3 linked regions of the Flocculibacter collagenilyticus genome follow. The protein of the gene in region 3 interacts with the protein of the main gene of each other region in a pairwise test. Links are inferred from orthologs where the notes say so. Each region holds a gene or a part of one and is shown on either strand. Other genes may lie near its edges.

Evidence for each region.
Region 1: the proteins of aceE (region 3) and nth interact in binary tests that used the Escherichia coli proteins (3 or more experiments, as listed by UniProt). The link is inferred for Flocculibacter collagenilyticus from one-to-one orthologs.
Region 2: the proteins of aceE (region 3) and HUU81_RS17195 interact in binary tests that used the Escherichia coli proteins (3 or more experiments, as listed by UniProt). The link is inferred for Flocculibacter collagenilyticus from one-to-one orthologs.

Annotation. Positions count from the first base shown.
Region 1 is NZ_CP059888.1:1,549,661-1,554,521, forward strand. Bases 727-3,495 are described here. They hold nth (endonuclease III), read right to left. Parts: upstream 2,557-3,495; coding sequence 1,897-2,556; downstream 727-1,896. Other genes in these bases: HUU81_RS06880 (GNAT family N-acetyltransferase), read left to right, coding at 727-907; HUU81_RS06885 (alpha/beta fold hydrolase), read left to right, coding at 917-1,786; HUU81_RS06895 (electron transport complex subunit E), read right to left, coding at 2,569-3,270; rsxG (electron transport complex subunit RsxG), read right to left, coding at 3,257-3,495. Also shown: HUU81_RS06875 (MerR family transcriptional regulator), read left to right, coding at 1-414; more of HUU81_RS06880, read left to right, coding at 398-726; more of rsxG, read right to left, coding at 3,496-3,907; electron transport complex subunit RsxD, read right to left, coding at 3,904-4,861. UniProt on the Escherichia coli protein: DNA repair enzyme that has both DNA N-glycosylase activity and AP-lyase activity. The DNA N-glycosylase activity releases various damaged pyrimidines from DNA by cleaving the N-glycosidic bond, leaving an AP (apurinic/apyrimidinic) site.
Region 2 is NZ_CP059888.1:3,931,174-3,935,946, forward strand. Bases 942-3,622 are described here. They hold HUU81_RS17195 (DUF440 family protein), read left to right. Parts: upstream 942-1,956; coding sequence 1,957-2,289; downstream 2,290-3,622. Other genes in these bases: HUU81_RS17190 (M3 family metallopeptidase), read right to left, coding at 942-1,658; HUU81_RS17200 (HD domain-containing protein), read left to right, coding at 2,356-3,027; HUU81_RS17205 (hypothetical protein), read left to right, coding at 3,258-3,622. Also shown: more of HUU81_RS17190, read right to left, coding at 1-941; more of HUU81_RS17205, read left to right, coding at 3,623-3,836; HUU81_RS17210 (hypothetical protein), read left to right, coding at 3,846-4,388; HUU81_RS17215 (NUDIX domain-containing protein), read left to right, coding at 4,459-4,773. UniProt on the Escherichia coli protein: May act as a double-stranded DNA (dsDNA) mimic. Probably regulates the activity of a dsDNA-binding protein.
Region 3 is NZ_CP059888.1:3,249,795-3,255,102, forward strand. Bases 654-3,869 are described here. They hold aceE (pyruvate dehydrogenase (acetyl-transferring), homodimeric type), read right to left. Parts: upstream 3,524-3,869; coding sequence 854-3,523; downstream 654-853. Other genes in these bases: aceF (pyruvate dehydrogenase complex dihydrolipoyllysine-residue acetyltransferase), read right to left, coding at 654-842; pdhR (pyruvate dehydrogenase complex transcriptional repressor PdhR), read right to left, coding at 3,653-3,869. Outside these bases: more of aceF, read right to left, coding at 1-653; more of pdhR, read right to left, coding at 3,870-4,411; beta-lactamase regulator AmpE, read right to left, coding at 4,913-5,308. UniProt on the Escherichia coli protein: Component of the pyruvate dehydrogenase (PDH) complex, that catalyzes the overall conversion of pyruvate to acetyl-CoA and CO(2).

The sequences.
Region 1 (4,861 bases), 1.7 Mb from region 3 along the record:
GCTTATATCATGGGAGTAAAGCAGGCGCTCAAAAGTTGGAAGTCATTTATTAAGAATAATGGCTACTTAGTTATGAGTGATTTGGTTTGGTTGACTAATAAACGCGATGTCGAACCCATAGAGTTTTGGCAAGAAAACTATCCAAAAATGTCGACCATTGAACAACGAGCTAAAGAGATGATGAAAGCCGGTTATGAAGTAGTCGAGCACTTTACACAGAGCGAACAGTCTTGGCGTAACTACCTAGAACCATTGAAGCAAAGAATTACTCAGCTCACGGGTGAAGGTCTTACTTCAAATTCATTAAATGACTTACGAAAAGAAGTCCAGATACACGAAAAATACTTAGGCCAGTATGGTTACCAAGTATTTGTACTTAAGAACATAGGAACAAAACATGAAAGTAAGACATGAGAACCACACAGACATTAAAAAAATAGAATCTCTAATTTACCGAGCTTTTATGAACCACCCGCACCATGAATCTGGGGCTACACCAACTGAGCACCTAATCGTAAACAAATTACGGGATACAAACGCATTATCACTCTCTCTGGTGTATGAAGATGAAACTGGACTCATTGGTCATATCGCCTTTTCACCGGTTTTAATTGATGGCGAGGAGTCACTTTGGCTGGGATTAGGGCCTGTTTCTGTAATGCCAAACCGTCAAGGTGAAGGTATTGGTAGTGCACTTATTCAAGAGGGGATATCACAACTTCAGTCTAAAGGCATTGAAGGACTGGTGTTACTCGGAGAACCAGAGTATTACGGTCGATTTGGCTTTTTGTCACAGCCAGAACTTACATTGCCTGATGTTCCGTCAGAGTATTTTTTAGCGCTATCGCTATCTAATAACGTTCCAACTGGTGAAGTAGCTTACCACTCTGCTTTTTTTGACAATTAAGAGATAAAGATGAAACATTTTACACTTACTATTATTTTTCTAATTTGCATATCATTAAATAGCGCCAGCGCTTTAGGGAGCCAAACATCTAAATTTGGCATAGCTATATCAAATGATGATGAAAAAATTGCATATAGCGTTAATGGGAATGGGAAAACAGCATTAATGTTTGTACATGGTTGGAGTCTAGACAGTCGGCTCTGGCACAATCAAATTAGTTATTTTTCAGCCGAACATCAGGTTGTTACAATTGATTTAGCAGGGCATGGTAATTCGTCTTTCAATCGAAATGAATATACCATGCTAGCTTTCGCAAATGACATTAAAGCAGTCATAGAAAAAGAAGGTATAGATTCTGCCATATTGATTGGGCACTCAATGGCGGGGGGAGTTATAGCTGAAGCGGCTAAGTTAATGCCGAATAAAGTTAAGGGGATTATTGGTGTTGATACTTCACAAAATGTAGCCTTAAAGTTATCTCAAGCTGATCTAGACCTAATGACGAAGCCTTTTGAAGACGATTTTCAGGCGGGAATCAACGCATTTGTAAAAGATTCATTGCCTACGAACACTGAACCTGAGTTACTCTATTGGGTTGGAGAAGATATGGCTTCAGCACCAAAAGATATTGCGATTAATCAATTTCGTAATTATTTAGGCCAATATGTAAGTGGTGAGTCATATCGCATCTATAAGAGTATAACAGTGCCTGTTGTACTAGTGAATGCTCGATTATGGCCGACAGACTCGGCAGAGAATAAAAAGCATATCAAAGATTACAGCATTTACTTCATTGAGGACTCAGGACACTTTCCGATGCTAGAAAAACCTGATGAGTTTAATAAAGTTCTTTTGGAGGCGGTCAAGTCTATTAAATAGGTTGTTCGATTAAGTTCACTTTAACAAAATTTCTTAAGCTAAAGTGAACGTATTCTTAAGAAGCGACCCAGGAGTATTATGACTGTCTCTTGATCGCTCTAAGCTGTCGTTTATTCAGTTTTATCTTTAAACTCACAAAGATCTTCTATGATACAAGAACCGCATTTAGGTTTACGTGCTGTACAAGTATATCGACCATGCAAGATAAACCAGTGATGCAGGTTAAACATGAACTCTGTCTTGTTTGGCGTGTTCTTTATGATGGCTTGTTCTGTTTGCTCAACCGTTTTACCTTTTGCGTAGCCAGTTCGGTTGGCAAGGCGTTGGATATGAGTATCAACGGCGAGAAAGTATCTACCTTCATTATCTTTTAGCCAGCCGAAAGCAGTATTAAGTACAACATTAGCGGTTTTTCTGCCTACGCCGGGCAGGGCTTCCAGAGCGGCGCGGTCTTCAGGCACTTGCGAATTGTGTTTTTCTATTAAAATTTTGCAGGTTTTAATGGTATTTTCAGCTTTGGCGTTAAATAGCCCGATGGTTTTAATATATTCTTTCAAGCCATCTACACCTAAAGCAAGAATGGCTTCAGGTGTATTTGCAACTGGATATAGTTTTCTTGTGGCTTTATTCACGCCAACATCAGTTGCTTGTGCAGATAATAATACGGCAATAAGCAATTCGAAAGGGGTGGTGTATTCTAGCTCTGTAGTTGGATTAGGATTATCTGCGCGTAAACGTTCTAATATTTCTCTACGTTTTTCTTTATTCATAATACTTATTGTTTAACTAGTAATGTTTGTAACGCGAGCGCGTTCAATTGTTTTAACAGGCTCAAGTTGTTTTTTACGCTCGTTTAATTGCGCGTCAATAATATTCTTAGCAGCAATAAGCAGCCCCATTCCTATAAAGGCGCCTGGTGGCAAAATTGCTAACAAAAAGCTGGTATCAGACGTAAATAGCTCTATTCTAAGTGATGCCGCCCATTCGCCAAGTAGTAGCTCTGCGCCATCAAACAATGTGCCCTGTCCTAGTATTTCTCTAAATGCCCCCAAGACAACCAAAACTAGCGTAAAGCCAAGGCCCATCATCAGCCCATCTAACGCTGCAAGTGGTGCACTGTTTTTTGAAGCAAAGGCTTCTGCGCGGCCAATAATTGCGCAGTTAGTTACGATAAGAGGAATAAAAATACCTAATGATTGGTAAAGACCATACGTGAATGCGCTCATTAACAATTCAACTGATGTTACAAAAGCGGCAATAATCATTACAAATACAGGAATGCGGATTTCTTTGGTTACCCAATTTTTTACCAAGGATACAGTAAGGTTAGATGCGACAAGCACCAGTAACGTGGCAATGCCTAAGCCTAATGCATTTGTTACGGTTGCAGTAACCGCTAATAGAGGGCATAAACCAAGAAGCTGAACTAATGCGGGGTTATTAAGCCACAAGCCTTGCAGGCTGACATTTTTAATCTCGTTCATTTAATTCACCACGGCAATTTTGTTGAGTTGGTGCAAAAAGTGCTTTTTTATTATTCTGGTAATAAAGTGCAGTATTTTTTACTGCTGTTACAACAGCGCGTGGCGTTATTGTGGCACCTGTAAATTGGTCGAACATACCACCGTCTTTTCTTACTGCCCAGCGTGTGTCATCTTCACCTTCAACTTTTAGACCGTTAAATGATGTAATCCAGTCAGATTTTTTGATTTCTACTTTATCACCAAGCCCTGGGGTTTCTTTGTGGTTGATAACCCTTACGCCGGTGATCTCGTTATTTATATTGAAGCCTGTAAGGAGTTCGATGCTTCCGCTGTAGCCATTGGGTGCCGTGCTTTCAATAGCCAGCACAGCTGGCTCGCCATTCACACGCCCACGATAAACTTGTTTAATCTGGTCATTGCCCAAAAATTCAGGCGATGTGACAGAGATGCAATCATCAAATAAATTATTATTGTATAAATCTTTGCTGACAACATCAGTGATGCTTTTTTGTAGTTCGGATTGTTGTTGTGCAGCAATTCTATCTTTGGTAAGTGTATGAGTTATTGCAACTAATCCAGTACAAATAACGGCAAAGATAGCTAATAACAGACCATTTTTTTGCATTGATTTGGTCATTTAGACACTTCCTTAACATGTCCGTAGGTTGTAGGTCGTGTGTAATAGTCAATTAGCGGTACGCACATATTGGCCAACAACACAGCAAAAGCGATGGCGTCAGGATAACCGCCAAAAACACGGATAAAATAAATTAAACAACCGATTAGCAGGCCAAAAATAACTCGACCTTTATTGGTTGTAGAAGCTGAAACAGGATCTGTGGCAATGAAGAAAGCGCCAAACATTGCAGCACCACTGAATATATGAAACGTGGGAGACGCCACAGTATCAGGTGAAATTAAGAAACCAATAAGCGCGCAACCAAACAGGCCGCTTAAAAAGCCTGCTGGTATATGCCAATTAATCGTTTTAGTGAAAATAAGAAACATACCGCCTGCAAAAAAGGCGAGATTAATCCATTCCCAACCAAGCCCACTCAAGCCTAAGCCTGAGTCTAGCGAAAAGACAGGACTAGCCATACTTTCTGTTGTTGTCATGCCTATCGTTAAATCTGTTTTTAATGTATCCAGCGGAGTTGCCATCGTTATTCCGTCAACGCCTAAACGAAGTTGCTCTATGCTATAACCTGCGCTAGAAAATCCTGTAAATATGGCATAAAAGGCGTCTACGATAGTTAGTTCGTATTGCATTAATGAGACTGGTGGCAACCATGATGTCATTTGTAAAGGAAATGAAATAAGCAACATAACGTAGGCGGCCATAGCAGGGTTGAATAGGTTAAAGCCAATTCCACCGTATAGTTGCTTTACGATAATGATGGCAAATGCTGCGCCAAGAAAAGAAATCCACCAAGGAGCAAATGAAGGCACACTCAAGCCGATAAGCACACCAGTTAATATGGCACTGTAATCCGTTAATCTTGGGGTAATGGCTTTATTTCGAATAGCTAAAAAAACCGCTTCAGCTGCAATGGCTGTAAAAGAAGCGATTGCAATATGAATAAGATTGCCC
Region 2 (4,773 bases), 680 kb from region 3 along the record:
CAGTTTTCCATTACTTGTGACGGGTACTCAACAAAGTCACGTGGTACTGCTGTGCCAGTTTGAGATTCGTACACACCATCAGACAATAAGCCATGTAAGGCATGACCAAACTCATGGAACAATGTGCTTGCTTGATCAAAGGTAAGTAACGATGGCTGATCAGCGGTTGGGCGAGGGTAGTTTAGTACGTTAACAATAATAGGTTTGATATTTTTACCATCAACTTTATGTTGTTTACGGTATGCATTCATCCATGCGCCTGCACGTTTGCTGTCACGCACATAATGATCGGTTAAAAAGATACCTAATAAAGAGCCGTCTTTGTCGAATACTTCAAAGGTACGCACATCGTCATGGTATTTCGGTAAGTCATGACGCTCTTTTACTGTTAAGCCGAATAATTGGTTAACCGTATAAAATACGCCATCTAAAGTGGCTTCCAGTGAGAAGTAAGGACGAGTAAGTTCTTCGTCTAAATCGTATTTAGCTTTACGGATTTTTTCAGCGTAGTACCAGTGGTCCCATGCTGCAATGGTAATGTTGTCACCTTGTTTGTTAGCCAATGCTTGCATGTCTTTCACTTCAGCTTTGGCACGTGCAATGGCAGCTGGCCATACTTTATTTAACAATGCATAAGCATTTTCAGGTGTTTTAGCTGTGCGTTCTTCTAACACATAATGCGCGTGGGTTTTATAACCGAGTAACTGGGCTTTTTCAGCACGTAATGCGGCCATTTTGGCAACAATTTCTTTATTGTCGAACTCATTATCATTGTTTGCTACGTTGGTGTACGCTTCAAACATTTGCTGGCGTAGCTCACGATTATCGGCGTAAGTAACGAATGGTGTGAAGCTAGGTCGGCTAGTTGTAAATACCCACTTACCTTCTAATCCTTGCTTTTTAGCGGTGTCGGCGGCAGCAGCAATCACGCTGTCTGACAATCCAGCTAAGTCTTCTTTCTTATCGATCACTAATTTGAAGTTTTGTACTTCTTTTAAGGCATTTTCACCAAACTCTATCGACAGCTTACTAAGCTGTTCATTTAAGCTACGCAATGTTGTTTTTTGAGTGTCGTTTAAGTTGGCACCATTACGCGTAAAGCTAATGTAATTGTCTTTCAATAACTTAGCTTGAGCAGTGTTTAAATTTAACCTTTCTTGGTTGTCATAAACCGACTTTACACGCGCAAAGAGTTTAGCGTTTAAATTAATATCATCGCTGTGTGAAGACAGTAATGGAGACATTTCTTTTGATAACGCCTGCATTTCATCACTGGTATTGGCAGACGTTAGGTTATAAAACACATACTCAACTTTACTTAATAACTGACCAGCGCGCTCCATTGCTACAATCGTATTTTCAAACGTGGCTGGCGCGGTATTATTGGCAATTTGTTCAATCTCTGCTTTATGCTCGGCAATGCCTTTCATAAACGCAGGCTTGTAATGTGCCAGTTTAATTTTTTCAAATGGAGGGATGCCGTACGGTGTTTGATAATCGCTAAAAAATGGGTTGCTGATGCTCACTTCTGATAGTGTTTTGCTTGACGAAGCACTTGCAGGTGTTTCTGTTGATGTCGTTATTGTTTGTGCGGCATCATCACCACAACCCGCAAGTAGTAATGCAGCTGCAACTGCAGAAATAGAAAGTTTTTTCATGTAATTCTCTGTAAATTTTATCATCATTTTTTTGGTTAGCGCACATTGGCGCTAGGCCTAACGGCATACCAAAATAGTTGTACAGGTACGGTGTTAGATATTTTATTGCAGGATATGGTGTAGCAACGAACGCACAAGCCATAACGACTGACTTTATTATTTGAGCTTCTTGTTACCATATTTTATTAGTGGCAACCAGTTATTTGCGATAACTAACAATTTTTTGCTGTAAATGGTCAACAACTCGGCGTTGGCTCGGTTACAATAGCGCTACTCTCAATCATTAAAAGGCTTACGCATGTTATCCATTGAACAGGTTTCCGAACTCGCCGAAGATATTTTTTATGAATTAGCAGAAGATAATTTAAGTGCTGAGAAGCTCGATGAATTTGATCAACAAGCGGAACAAATTGGTTTTGTTGAAGCGCGCGATCCACAGGAAGCTATTTGGTTAGCCTCATTGGATTTTGTGCCTGATCCAGAAGACTACGCCGAGGTAATTATTGGCCTAAATCGTTCAATCGCAGCTGATGTTAATCAGCAAGAAGTGTTTGCTAGAATTCTGATCAGTAAAGATGAAGATGATAAATTTTGTCATATTTTATGGCCTGAAAAGCCTGCTGAACACTAGATTAAAAGGCCACAGCGTTTACTTGATATTGTCGTTATTATTACTTTCTTTAGAAGACATTAGTTTATGCCAGATAACACCACAGGATTAACCTCTTATACGTCCAAATACGAAGCTCATTTCTATCAATACATGAGTGAACGGATTAGCACCGATCCCGCTCATGATATAAATCATGTGATGCGGGTGGTGGCTAATGCAAAATCGATAGCGGCAAAAGAGTCCCTTAACCACCCTTGTAACATCGAAGTTGTTATTGCCGGGGCATGGTTACATGATTGCATCACGTTACCTAAAAACCATCCAGACAGGGCGCAAGCCTCTACGTTAGCAGCACAAGAAGCAAAACGATTTCTAAGTAGTATTGATTATCCACCAGCGTGGATTGATGAGGTATGCCATGCCGTAGAAGCGCACAGTTTCAGTGCAGGCATTTCTGCAACATCGCTTGAAGCTAAAATAGTACAGGATGCTGACCGATTAGACGGGCTAGGTGCAATAGGTATTGTGCGTTGTTTTATTACTGGCGCATCATTCGGCGCAAGTTTTTACAATCAAGACGACCCGTTTTGTCATACCCGATCACCACAAGACAAGCAATTTAGCGTTGACCACTTTTATGTAAAATTATTTAAACTTGCAGAGTTAATGCAAACCACAGGCGCAAAACAAGAAGCACGACAAAGAATAGAGTATATGAAAGGCTTTTTAGCGCAGTTGGAGGTTGAGATAAATTAACTTATTGATAGAAAAGAATATATCCGAATATTAAATAATTCATGTTATTGAAGCTCTCACATTAATTGTAAACTAGCAGTAATTTTAGTTTGAATTTATCTTAGCAAACTATACAATTCTCGCCGTCAAAAAAGACAACTCATATTGATAGTAATCGAAATGGAATTCAATTATTTTGCACTATTGTTCCATTTCACTATCACTTTAAATTTAAGTAGTAGAGAACAATAATGAAAAACCTATTAAAACCAGTTTTGGTGATAGCGACGTTATTTGTAACGGGATGTGCGCATCAAATTCAAATAAGTCCAAATTTAACTCAACTAGAAGAGTCAGAGAATAAAAGTGATGCTGTAGTTGGGTATTATATTGCTAAGGAAGAAAAAAATCGCAAGGTGGTAACACCAGGCGGTGGCGGTGATAAAATTACATATACACCGTATAAAGATACGGAAGCAGCTTTACATAAAGTACTTTCAGGTAAGTTCAAAAATGTTTGGACAGTTGCTTCATTAGATGACAAAAAGTTTATTGAAGAACAAAACATCTCCCTTATTTTTATTCCAAAAATTGTTACAGATTCAAGCTCAAAAAGCTTAATGACTTGGCCTGCGACTGACTTCACTTTTAATCTTACGATTAAGGCGCTCGATAAAGCTGGTAATTTAGTTTGGGATAAAACGGTAACTGGTAAAGGTCACGCAGAATTCAAAGAGTTTGTTAAAGATTTCGGCCTTTCAGCTCATAGAGCTTCAGAAGAAGCATTTAAGAAATTGGCAGTAGAATTAAATAACAGCGCTAAGCTATAAGGATAAAAAATGAGAATTTTAATTATATTAGCAAGTGTGTTATTGAGTGCTTGTACCGTTGTTGCACCTAATTATCAGGTTTCGTTAGATAATACTCAGAAGTTGAAGTTAGCCTCTCTAAATAAAATGGATGTTGGTACTATTAAAGATTCAAAAAAAGTTAATAAGCTTTCTTTAAGAGGATCTTCTTTTGTTTCTCCAATTGAAAAGTCTTTCGGAAAGTACTTAGAAAGTGCTTTGAAGCAAGAATTAGAACAAGCTAAGCTTTATTCAAGCGTATCTAATATTCAAGTAGAAGGCGTACTTTTAAAGAATAATATTGATATTTCAGGCTTCTCTATTGGAGAAGGTGATATGACAGTAAAGTTTACGGTTAAGCAAGACGAAAAAGTAACTTATCAAAAAACACTTAGTGCTAAGCACGAATGGGACTCTTCTTTTGTTGGAGCGGTAGCTATACCTAACGGGCAAATTAATTATCCTGTGATTATCCAGAAGCTTTTAGGTGAGTTGTTCACAGACCCTGAATTTATAGCCGCTACACAGGCATAAGCTAAAAAAGGCCTTAATATTTATTAAGGCCTTTTTTAATTATTAATATAAAGTACTTGGAGCCTATTAAATGCACTCTAATAACACCCTTGCTGCAACCCCAAACATTTACCAAGGTATTCAAGTATTAGCTGATAAGTTACCTACCGATGTTGCAGAATTTAAGCTGCAGCTGGTGGCTTCATTACTTGATTGGCAACAGCAGCAATATAAAGTGGTGTGGCTTTCAGTGCCACAAACGTTATCTTCGCATATACCTGTTGCCATTGAGCAGGGGTTTACGTTCCATCATGCTAAAAATGAGCAGCTAACGTTAACTAAACGATTAGAGGCAGGATCTGAAGTACCTAACTTTGCGACTCATACCATTGGAACGGGTGGGGTG
Region 3 (5,308 bases):
GCTTTATCGGTTTCAAGGGTAATTAACCCTTGCTCAGCTTCAACCGTATCACCCACAGCGACTAAAACGTCAATAATATCAACTTCGCCTTCTGTACCAATGTCTGGTACTTCTACCGCTTGTACTTGCGCTTCACCACTGGGTTCTTGGTCAACTTGCTCTTGACCGCTTGTTGACGATTCTTGTTGACCATTTGTTGCAGCCGCAGACTGAGAAGATTCAGCAGATTGTTCGCCTACACCACCTTCAGTCGCCAAAATAAGTACTAATGAGCCTTGGCTTACTTTATCACCTGCTGCCACTTTTAATGATTTAACCACGCCACTTTCAGGGCAAGGCACATCCATTGTTGCTTTGTCGGTTTCTAATGTGATTAGGCCGTCTTCTTTATTAACGCTATCGCCTTCGCTTACCAGTACGTCAATCACATCAACTTCACCGTCGGTGCCTATGTCTGGCACTGTTACTTCAATTGTGGTGCTTGTGTTCGACGAAGATTGAGTCGATGAAGTGTTTGCCGATTCAGCAGCTGCTTGATTGCTAGCCTGAGCCTCTTTCGCACTGTCACTCTCGGTTGCCGACTTTTCACTAGCAGAGTCATCAGCAGACGCCTCAAGCATCACAATTAGCGATCCTTCAGACACTTTATCGCCAACCGCGACTTTAATTTCTTTTACTGTTCCCGCCTGTGGAGCAGGAATGTCCATTGACGCTTTATCGCTTTCAACCGTAATTAACGAGTCTTCCGCTGCGACTTTATCCCCAACATTCACACAAAGCTCAATGACTTCAACTTCATCGCCGCCTACGTCAGGAACTAAAATTTCATTTAAATTTGCCATTTTTGCTCCTATTACGCGTACAGTGGGTTTAGCTTGTCAGGGTCAATCGAAAACGCGTCTATTGCTTGCGTTACTACTTTAGCGTCTACTTCACCACGTTTTGCTAATTCGCTAAGGGCTGCAACCACAATGTACTTGTGATCAACTTCAAAATGGTGACGTAAATTACTGCGGCTGTCAGAGCGGCCGAAACCGTCAGTACCTAACACTTTATAATCGGTAGGTACCCAAGCACGAATTTGATCAGCATATGACTTAATGTAGTCTGTCGCTGCAATCGCAGGGCCTTTAGTACCATTCAGTACTTCAGTCACGTACGCTTCTTTGCGATCTTGCTCTGGATTAAGCATATTGTGGCGGTCTACATCATAACCATCGCGCATTAATTCATTAAACGAGGTTACGCTGTATACATTAGATGAAACGTTATAGTCTTCTGCTAGTATTCGAGCCGCTTCTCTAACTTGTAATAAGATAGTGCCAGAGCCCATTAACTGCACTTCTGCTTTCGCTTTTTTCGCTTTCACAGTATCTAACAAGTACATACCACGTAAAATACCTTCTTCAACACCTTCTGGCATAGCAGGCTGTACGTAGTTTTCGTTCATAATAGTTAGGTAGTAGAAGATATTCTCTTGATCGCCATACATACGGCGCAAACCATCTTGCACAATCACTGCCACTTCATAGCCGTAAGTAGGATCGTAAGTTAAGCAATTTGGTACTGTGCCAAAATGAGAATGGCTGTGGCCATCCTGATGCTGCAATCCTTCACCATTTAGTGTCGTTCTACCAGCAGTACCACCAATTAAGAAACCTCTTGCTTGGCTATCACCAGCAGCCCATACCAAATCACCCACACGTTGGAAGCCAAACATTGAGTAATAAATGTAGAATGGGATCATCGGCTGGTTAGTATTTGAGTATGACGTTGCCGCTGCTACCCAATCAGCCATTGCGCCTAACTCATTGATACCTTCTTGTAATACTTGCCCCGTTTTATCTTCACGGTAGTAAGCTACTTGGTCGGCATCTTGTGGTGTGTATTTTTGCCCTTCATGTGCATAAATACCAACTTGACGGAATAAGCCTTCTAAACCAAAAGTACGCGCTTCATCAGGAATAATTGGCACAATGCGTTTGCCAATTTGCTTGTCTTTAATCAAAGCGGTTAATACACGACCAAATGCCATGGTGGTTGATATTTCACGCTCGCCCGACCCTTTCGTTACGGCTTCCAATGCTTTTAAGCTTGGAATGTCTAGCTCAATATCTGTGTTGCGGCGTCGCTTAGGTAAATAACCACCTAATTCGTTACGGCGCGCATGCATGTATTTTGCTTCTTCGCTGTCTTCAGGGAACTGGTAATAAGGCATATCCGCCAAATCTTCATCTTTAATTGGAATATTAAAGCGGTCGCGGAAGTGTTTAATGGCATCAATGTCCATTTTCTTAACTTGGTGCGCAATGTTCTTACCTTCACCTGCTGCGCCCATGCCATAGCCTTTTACCGTTTTAGCTAAAATAACTTGTGGGCGGCCTTTTGTTTTACAGGCTTTATCGTATGCTGCGTATACTTTTACAGGGTCGTGACCACCACGATTTAAGCGCCAAATGTCTTCATCAGACATGTTTGCAACCATGGCTTTAGTTTCTGGATACTTCGCAAAGAAGTTATCACGCGTAAACTTACCGCCTTTGGCTTTATAATTTTGGTATTCACCGTCTACGGTTTCTTCCATTACTTGTAGCAACTTGCCTGAAGTATCACGAGCAATTAACGGATCCCAGTATGAACCCCAAATAACTTTAATAACTTCCCAACCAGCACCACGGAATGTGCCTTCTAACTCCTGAATGATTTTGCCGTTACCACGCACAGGACCGTCTAAACGTTGTAAATTACAGTTAATCACAAAGGTTAAATTATCTAGGCCTTCACGTGCCGCTAAGCCAATTGCACCTAATGATTCTGGTTCATCACATTCACCATCGCCCATGAAGCAATAAACACGTTGCTCTGAACAGTCTTTAATACCACGGTCTGTTAAGTACTTTAAAAAACGTGCTTGGTAAATGGCTTTAATTGGACCTAAGCCCATTGAAACGGTAGGAAACTGCCAGAAATCAGGCATCAGTTTAGGGTGCGGATAAGATGATAGTCCATCTCCGTTCGCTTCTTGACGGAAGCTGTCTAACTGCTCTTCCGATAAACGTCCTTCTAAGAAGGCACGAGAGTAAATCCCCGGAGAAACATGCCCTTGAATATACAAGTAGTCGCCATCAAAGTCGCCGTTAGCCGCTTTGAAGAAGTGGTTGAAACCTACATCGTACAGCATGGCAGACGATGCGAACGATGAAATATGACCACCTAACTCTAAGTCTTTTTTAGAGCCACGAATAACCATGGCTAATGCATTCCAACGAATAGCCGCACGAATTTTTGCTTCGATTGACTGATCGCCCGGCATTGGTGGTTCTTGCCCAGCAGGAATAGTGTTCAAGTAAGCGGTGGTGGCTTTATATGGCAAATGCGCACCACTGCGGCGCGCTTTATCAATTAACGCTTCCAATACATAATGACCGCGCTCTTTTCCATCTTCTTCAATAATCGCTTCTAACGCATCGAGCCAGTCTTGCGTTTCTTGCGGATCGATGTCGTTTGAAAAATTATCTGACATGTGATCTACCTTTTCTATGTTTTAGTATTCTTGCTCTGCCGTGTTAAACCATAGTCAACAAGTGTATAAACTTCTAATAATTCACTAGGTTAATAAGTATTATTTGCCGTAACGCAGGATTAAAGTAAGTTATCCTTTTCTTACTCTTCTTAACGAGCGTTCAATACGGCTATTTTCACGACCTATATTTAGTAATGTTTCTTCAATAAATGCTAAGTGCTCATTGCAGGCATGTCGGGCAAGCTCAGGCTCACCTGCCACAATGGCATCTAATAGTGTTTTTCTGTGTTGATTTACTTGTGCGCTGATCCCCTGCTTTTGACGCAAGGCCGCTAAATTTTGTTCGATGTTTTTCTCTAACAATCCTGTCATACCGCGTACTAAGTGCAAAAGAACCACGTTATGAGAAGCCTCAGCAATGGCTAAATAAAATGAAAAAACACGCTGCGATTCAGTTGCTACATCCGCATTAGCGGGCAACTGCTCAATGGCTTGGTAACGCTGCTGAATAACATTAAAGTCTGATTCGGTGCCTCTTAAGGCTGCATAATAAGCAGAAATACCTTCAAGCGCATGACGAAACTCTAATAAATCAAATTGAGACTCGGGATGCTTGCTAATAAGCTCAAACAAGGGATCGGTAAGGCCACCTTCTAACTGCTCGCTGACATATGTGCCACCGCCTTGTTTGCGCGTGACTAAACCTTTTGCTTCTAGCTTTTGTATTGCTTCACGTAATGAGGGGCGCGACACTTCAAACTGCTTTGCCAATTCACGCTCAGCGGGCAGCTTTTGCCCCGGCGAAAACGTACCTTCAAGGATCATATTTTCTAACTGCTGCAATATAATGTCAGACAATTTTGGCGTTTTAATTTTTAATGACGTCATTTAATCAGCTAGTCTCGTTATACACGTTAACAGTGTGGAAAATGATTTAAAGTATAAACTTTAGACCAAAAAGGTAAATTGGTAATACCATTTTTAAAATTCGCCCGATAAACTATCAAAATCCCTGTTTACAGTAAACCAATATTAAGTAATAGATGAATAATCCGCCAAAAATAAATAGAATAATTACTCTATTTATTCGTAAGTAAACCAAAAACATCACACAGGTAAGTTAGTGGTCATACCAATTAACGAGGCAACTCTAATTTCCAAACTAAAGTATTGAGAAAGTTGAGCTGAAGAGAGTTGCACTGAAGAGAGTTAAAGTTGAGCTGAATATGCAAAGATAATTCGAATGAAACACCTAAAGCATATCGTTAATTGCAACGACATAAGCTTGTGAGCAAAGCTTCAATACATTTAGGCTTGTCTTGGGCTGTGCTAAAACTGTCTTAACACAGCCTTCCAACTATATTAAAAGATGACTGACTAATGTAGTGCCTAACTTAATTCACCGAATAGCGTGGCTAATGCCACTACCGCTAAAAAGAACAATAAATTGCGTTTTACTAACTTCACCATACATACAGGCTCTAAGGTACAGTGTATTTGCTCTGCTTCTACTTTTTCAGCTTCTATTGCAATATCTGCCACTACGGTTCTTGCCGATACCTTCATGTCTAATGCAATATCAAGCCAACGCCCCGTACCACGACTAAAGTTGCCAATAATCAGGTATCCAAAGCTAAATAAGCGGGCAGGAAGCCAATCAAGAATATGAATAAACATCCCTAATTTAGCAGTGTAAGGGGAAAGAAAGTTGTAACATAAATAGGCCTTGGGCGACTTTTCAATGTGCTCTAACGCCTCATCGTCAATATCATCCAATGCAGCCTG